DNA from 2 places in the Brooklawnia cerclae genome. Region 2 is predicted to be linked to the other one. Evidence: riboswitches for the same ligand, from Rfam matches in the RefSeq annotation. Region 2 holds a riboswitch; the other holds the start of a gene.
What was found. Region 2 has a riboswitch for FMN ahead of ribD (bifunctional diaminohydroxyphosphoribosylaminopyrimidine deaminase/5-amino-6-(5-phosphoribosylamino)uracil reductase RibD). Riboswitches for the same ligand answer to the same signal wherever they lie in the genome.

Region 1 (3,399 bases), 280 kb from region 2:
CGCCTGTTCGTGAACCCTCACGAGCGAACCGTCGCCTTCGCTTTGTGGTCGGGTGCGAACGGGGCAGGTGGAGCGGTCGGCCCGCTGCTGTCAGGAGTGCTGCTGGAGCACTTCAGGTGGGGCGCGATCTTCCTCATCAACGTGCCCGTCGCACTCGTCATCGTCGTCGGCGGCCTGGTCGTGCTGCCCCACGGGCAGCCCAGGAAGACCGGTGCCGGCATCGACTCACCGGGCGCCGCACTGTCGATCCTGGCCCTCGCACTGCTGTGCTGGTCGGTCATCTCCGCGCCCGGGCTGGGCGTGTTCTCCCCGCTGGTGGTTGCGGCCTTCCTCGGTGGCGCGGTGCTGATGGTCGTGTTCGTCGTCCGCGAGTCGCAGACGCAGCACCCGATCCTGCGGCTGGGGCTGTTCCGCAACCGCCGCTTCTCGGTCGCCGTGGCCGTCTCCGGGTTGGTCACGGCGGGCGGGGCCGGGGCGCTGTTCGTCCTGACCCAGTACCTCCAGTTCTCGCTGAACTACAGCCCGCTGGAGACCGGCGTACGCATCCTGCCCGTTGCCGCGGCCATGTTCGGCGGCGCGATGGCCGCGCCCCACCTGATGCAGCACATCCTCCTGAAGCGGACGGTGCTGGTTGGCCTCGGCTCGGTGGTCGCGGGCTTCGGATGGCTGTCGGCCACGACCACGCAGACCACCTTCACCCAGTTGCTGCCCGGGGCCCTGCTGTTCGGTCTGGGCGCCGGGCTGCTCGTCCCCGCCGCGACCCAGGCGGTCATGGACTCTCTTCCCCCGGATGCCAGCGGGGTCGGGTCGGCCACCAACACCGCCCTCATGCAGGTGGGAAGCGCGCTCGGCGTGGCCGTGATCGGGGCTTTGTTGTCGGCGCGGTATCGCGACGTCGTCGAGTCCAGCGACGTGTTCGGCCAACTCGGGCAATGGCAGCACGACGTGCTCCAATCGATGGCCGCCGCCATCAAGGCGATCCCCAACCTGCCCGCGGACGTCGGCTCGCGGCTGGACGGCGTCGTGCAGTCCGCGTTCATCGAGGGCATGCGGCTGAGCCTGATGGCGAGCACGCTGGCCGTGTTCCTCGCTCTGGTGGCGGTCGCCGTTCTCTACCCTCGTGACCGGCGCGTATAGTGAGGCGAGCAAGAACGTACGTGCCCGGGGTCGGTGAAAATCCGAACCGGCGGTGACAGTCCGCGACCCGCACCGGTGAGAATCGGCTGCGGTGGAACCGGTGGAATTCCGGTACCGACGGTGAGAGTCCGGATGGGAGGAGCACGTCGCGTCCGAGCGTCTCGTCGCGGGCCGCGTCCGCGATCGGGCGTCGTTCGGTTGCGTGCACCCCGGGACTGACCGGGAGGAAGCCGCAGCCGATGGGTCTCCATCATCGTCGTGCTCCATGGAGTGTGCGCGTCGCGGCCCCCGTCCTGCTCGCGCTCGTCGTGCTCGTCGCGTGGTGGATTCTGGCGAGGTCGGGCGGTATCCCGCGCACGCTGTTGCCCGCGCCGGGCTCGGTGGTCGAACGCTTGGCGGGTGACCTGTCACAGGGACGGATGGTGACACCGACACTGGTCACACTGTGGGAGGCCGCGCTGGGGTGCCTGCTGGCCGCCGCGGTCGCGCTGCCCATCGCCTACCTCATCGCCCACAACCATGTCGCCGAGGCGGCCTTGTCGCCCTATCTCGCGGCGTCCCAGGCCATCCCCGCGGTGGCTCTCGCGCCCCTCCTGGTGCTCTGGGTGGGATACGGGACGCTGCCGGTCGTCCTCCTGTGCTCGGTCATGGTGTTCTTCCCCGTGGTCCTGTCGACGGTGCTGGGGCTTCGTAGCATCGACCGCGACGTCATCGACGCGGCACGGGTCGACGGGGCCGGGCGGACGCAACTGGCCCGCTGGCTGGAGTGGCCGCTTGCCCTCCCGGCCACCCTGACCGGCCTGCGCAACGGGTTCACTCTGTCGATCACGGGGGCCGTGGTCGGCGAGCTCGTCATGGGAGGCAGCGGTCTGGGGCAGAGGCTCGCGGTGCAGTCGCAGTCCAACGACACCGTGGGGCTCTTCGCGACCCTGGTCGTCCTCAGCGTTCTTGCCATCGTCATCTATCTGACCATGAGCGGCGTGGAATGGCTGGCCGATCCGTTGGCCTCCCGCCCGCACTGGCGCGCCCTGTTCCGTATCGAGAAGGAGAAACAACTATGAAACTGTCCCGTCGCGCCTTCCTGGGGGTCGCCGCGGCAGCCGGGTTGGTCGCCTGCGCGCCGAACAACGGGGGCTCGTCGGCGTCCTCGTCGTCCGGCGGCGGCACGGCGCTCACCCTCGGGCTCACCTACGTGCCCGACATCCAGTTCGCCCCGGTCTACGTCGCGCACAAGCAGGGCTGGTATGCCGAGGCCGGGCTCGACGTGACGCTGCGCCACCACGGGGCCAACGAGCAGCTCCTGGGTGCGCTGCAGACCGGCGACGAGGACGTGGTCTACGCGGGCGGCGGCGAGATGCTGCAGGCTCGGGGCGAGGGCATCCCGGTGGTCGACTTCGCCACGCTCTACCAGCAGTACCCGGTGGCGGTCATCGTCCCGGATGCCTCACCGGTGCGGTCCCTGTCCGACCTGCGCGGGCACAGCATCGGGCTGCCGGGCGAATACGGCGAGAACTGGTATTGCCTGCTCGCGGTACTGGCGCAAGCAGGCCTCACCCGCGACGACCTCGACATCCAGTCCATCGGCTACACCCAGCACGCCGCCCTCACCGGTGGGAAGGTGGATTCGGTGGTCGGCTACGTCAACAACGACGTCGTCCGGTTCGGCGAGGCGGGGTTCGCGATCCGCACCCTTACCGTGGACGATCCGCCGCTGGTCAGCGTCGGGTTCGGAACTCTCGACGACACGCTGGCCGCCCGGCCCGACGACCTGAGGGCGTTGCTGGCCGGGACCGAGAAAGGCGCGTCCTTCTGCGCACAGAACCCTGCACAGGCGGTCGAGTTGTCGAGCGAGTACATCCCGACCCTCACCGACGACGACCAGAAGGCGGTGGCACAAGCCACCCTCACCGCAACCATGCCGCTCTACCAGAGCGACCGGTTCGGGCAGCAGGACGCGGGGCGCTGGGGTCGCATGGCGACGTTCTTCGCGTCCAACGGTCTGGTCAGCCAGGAGGTGCCGGCCGAGGAGGCGTTCTCGACCGTCATCACCGAGGGGTAGCGCCGAGACGCCCCGGTCGACGGGGCTCTTGGAGCAGGGTTGTTGACGGGTGTACCTTCAAGGGCGGCAGTTCCCTGTCCAGGGACGACTCAACGCTCACGACCGTCTCCAGCGATCCAGAAAGGCGACCGATGCCTGATTGTCCGCCGAGCAGGCCCGAGACCCCGATCCGCGACGCACGCTGATGCCGGAATTCGGGGACG
Region 2 (3,399 bases):
AAGGTGTGGCGCGGGGAGCGTCCCCAGGAGGGCCGGTACCGCGAGTTCACGCAGGCCGACATCGACATCGTGGGCGAGAACACGCTGGCCGAGCACCACGACGTCGAGGCGCCGCTGGTCATGTTGGAGGCCCTCGAGCGGCTGCACACCGGTCTGGGGCTGCCGCCGGTGCGCATGCACGTCAACAACCGCAAGCTGTCGGAGGGCTTCTACCGGGGCCTGGGCATCACCGAGCCCGCGGCGGTGCTCCAGCGCGTCGACAAGTTCGACAAGATCGGCCCGCAGGCCGTGAAGGAACTGCTCACCGGCGAGCTCGGACTGTCCGGCGACGTGGCCGACAAGTGCGTGGAGCTGGCGACGATCAGCACGGACGACGCCTCGTTCGTCGATCGGGTGCGCGAGCTCGGGGTGCACTCCGAGATGCTGGACGAGGGCCTCGACGCGCTGGCACGCGTCCTGTCGGCCGCGAACCGCCGGCTTCCGGGGCGCATGGTCGCCGACCTGAAGATCGCTCGGGGCCTCGACTACTACACCGGCACGGTGTACGAGACCGAGTTGGTCGGGCACGAGGCCATGGGTTCGGTGAGCTCGGGCGGACGTTACGACGCGCTGGCCACCGATGGCAAGCGCACCTATCCAGGGGTCGGCATCTCGCTGGGTCTCACCCGGCTGCTCGGCCCGATGCTGGGCCGCGGGGAACTCGCCGCGTCGCGTCCGGTGCCCAGCTGTGTGCTGGTGGCGGTGGACGACGACCAGACCCGGGGTGTGGCGATGGATGTGGCCTCGGCGCTGCGCTTCCGTGGAATCCCGTGTGAGGTGGCCGCCAAGGCCGACAAGTACGGCAAGCAGATCCGCCAGGCGGATCGCCGCGGGATCCCGTACGTCTGGTTCGGTGGGCTCCAGGGTGAGGTGAAGGACATTCGCTCGGGCGACCAGGTCGCGGCGGACGCCACGGTGTGGCAGCCACCCGAACGCGATCTTCGTCCCTCGGTGCTGGCCTTCGACGCCTGAGCGCGGACCCTCGGCTACGCGCCTGCCCACGCGACGAGCCGAGGGTGGACACGGGTTGTGGCGCGAGCTAGCCTGTGGCCAGTTGCACACCACGTGCTTCGGGGTCGGTGAAAGTCCGAACCGGCGGTGACAGTCCGCGACCCGGAACCCTGCTGAGCAGGGCGACGGTTGACCTGGTGGAATTCCGGGACCGACGGTGAGAGTCCGGATGGGAGAAGTACACGTGGCGCCGGGTTGTCCTGGCTAGGCCCGTCGGGCCTTCGCCGCGGCATCCCGGCGTGCAGGTCGTGCCCGTCCGACCTGAATCCCCGGAGCCAGATCTCAGGGGCTGAGGACATGGGCTGTCAGGCCGGCCGGGCACACGCCGCCGTATCCGACGGTGAGATCCGCGCGATGAGGCGCGCGTTAACGCTGGCGAGGCTGGGCCCGCTCCATGATCCGAACCCGCGGGTCGGGTGTGTTCTCGTCTCGACCGGGGGCGAGGCTCTGGCGGAGGGCTGGCACGGCGGGGCGGGAACCCCTCATGCGGAGGTTGCCGCCCTCCGGCGCGCTCGTGAGCGCGGCATCGACGTGCGCGGCGCGACGGCTGTGGTCACCCTGGAGCCCTGTGCTCATACCGGCCGGACGGGGCCGTGCGCCCGCGCGCTCGTCGAGGCCGGGGTGGGCCGCGTTCTGGTCAGCGTGGACGATCCGTCGGCGCTCGCCGGTGGGGGCGCCGGGGTTCTCCGCGCGGCAGGTGTCGACATGGTGACCGACGTCCTGCGCGCCGAGGGACTCGATCTGCTGGGCCACTGGTACGACGCCGCACGGCTCGCGCGTCCCTGGGTCGTCCTCAAGACCGCCACGACGCTCGACGGACGCGTCGGTGCGGCGGACGGCTCCAGCCGGTGGATCACCGGCCCGCAGGCACGAGCGCACGCCCACGGCGTTCGTGCGCGATCGGACGCCATCGTCGTCGGCATCCGGACGGTGTTGTGCGATGATCCCGCGCTGAGCGCGCGTATCCCCGGGGAACCGGAGGCCCATCAGCCGCTGCGGGTCGTCGTCGGCAGGCGCGACATCCCACCGGACGCCGCCGTCCACGGGCCCGGAGCCGACCTGCTCCACCTGCGTACGCATGATCCCGCCCGGGTGCTGGCCGTGTTGTTCGAGCGCGGCGTCCACGAACTGGTCGTCGAGGGCGGGCCGACGCTCGCCTCGGGATTCCTGCGCGCCGGCCTGGTGGACGAGATCCACGCCTACATCGCGCCGGTGGTGCTCGGCGCCGGGCCGGCGGCGATAGGCGACGTCGGCATCGGCACCATCGCCGAGGCAGCACGCTTCACGACTCGGCACTGCGAACGTCTCGGCGACGACGTCCTGATCGTCGCCACATCCGCGCATTCATCCAACGACAAGGAGTATTGATGTTCACCGGAATCATCGAGGAACTGGGCACGATCACCTCCGTCCACCCCGAGGACGGCGGCGGCGTCTCGCTGGCCATCCGGGGCCCGCTGGTCACCGGCGATGCCAGGCGCGGCGACTCGATCTGCGTCAGCGGGGCATGCCTCACCGTCGTCGACCGGAGTCGTGGCGATCAGCGGCCGGGCGACGGCGAATTCTGCGTGGACGTCATGCCGGAGACGCTGCGGCGCACCGCCATCGGGACGCTCGGCGTGGGATCTCGGGTCAACCTGGAAAGGTCCGTGCGCGCCGACGCGCGCCTGCACGGGCACATCGTCCAGGGCCACGTCGACGGTGTCGGTGAGCTCACGGAGCGCCGGGACGAGGACGGATGGATCCGGCTGGAGGTACGGGTCCCGGACGCGCTCGCGGGCCTGGTCGCCGAGAAGGGCTCGGTGGCCCTCAACGGGGTGTCACTGACGGTGACCCACGTCGACGGCTCGTCACTGGGCGTCGCGCTGATTCCCGAGACGCTGCGCGTCACGAACCTCGGGCTTCTCGCCGTGGGTGATCCGGTCAACATCGAGGTCGACGTGTTGGCGCGCTATGTCGCGCGGCTGCTGGAGGTGGACCCGGCCCGGGCCGGGGAGTCTCCGGCGGAAGGGGACGACCTGTGAACCGCGAACAGCAGACCGCAGCCGGCGATGTCCCTGTCTCGCAGGCCGGTGACCGTATGGGGCAGGCCCGGCGTCGCGTCGAGAGAGCGCTGGCAGAGCTGCGACGGGGCCGCCCCGTCCTCGTCGCGGATTCGGCGTCGCGAGAGGACGAGGTCGACGCCGTCCTCGCGGCGGACCTGGCGACTCCCGCCTGGATCGGTTGGATGGTTCGCCGGACCTCGGGATACCTGTGCGTCCCCATGACCCGGGAACGGACCGATCGCCTGGAGCTGCCGCTCATGGTGCCGGGGAGCCAGGACCGGTTGCGCACGGCATACACCGTCAC

Region 1: another riboswitch for FMN. It lies ahead of FB473_RS18230 (ABC transporter permease); the one in region 2 lies ahead of ribD (bifunctional diaminohydroxyphosphoribosylaminopyrimidine deaminase/5-amino-6-(5-phosphoribosylamino)uracil reductase RibD).

What each region holds. Positions count from the first base shown of each region.
Region 1 covers NZ_JAAMOZ010000001.1:1,507,721-1,511,119, forward strand. Annotated here, with positions in the region: gene FB473_RS06940 (MFS transporter) at 1-1,137, shown strand, start outside; FMN riboswitch at 1,154-1,286, shown strand; gene FB473_RS18230 (ABC transporter permease) at 1,377-2,198, shown strand; gene FB473_RS06950 (ABC transporter substrate-binding protein) at 2,195-3,196, shown strand; gene metX (homoserine O-acetyltransferase MetX) at 3,381-3,399, shown strand, end outside.
Region 2 covers NZ_JAAMOZ010000001.1:1,230,613-1,234,011, forward strand. Annotated here, with positions in the region: gene hisS (histidine--tRNA ligase) at 1-1,011, shown strand, start outside; FMN riboswitch at 1,102-1,235, shown strand; gene ribD (bifunctional diaminohydroxyphosphoribosylaminopyrimidine deaminase/5-amino-6-(5-phosphoribosylamino)uracil reductase RibD) at 1,405-2,418, shown strand; gene FB473_RS05920 (riboflavin synthase) at 2,418-3,074, shown strand; gene ribA (GTP cyclohydrolase II) at 3,071-3,399, shown strand, end outside.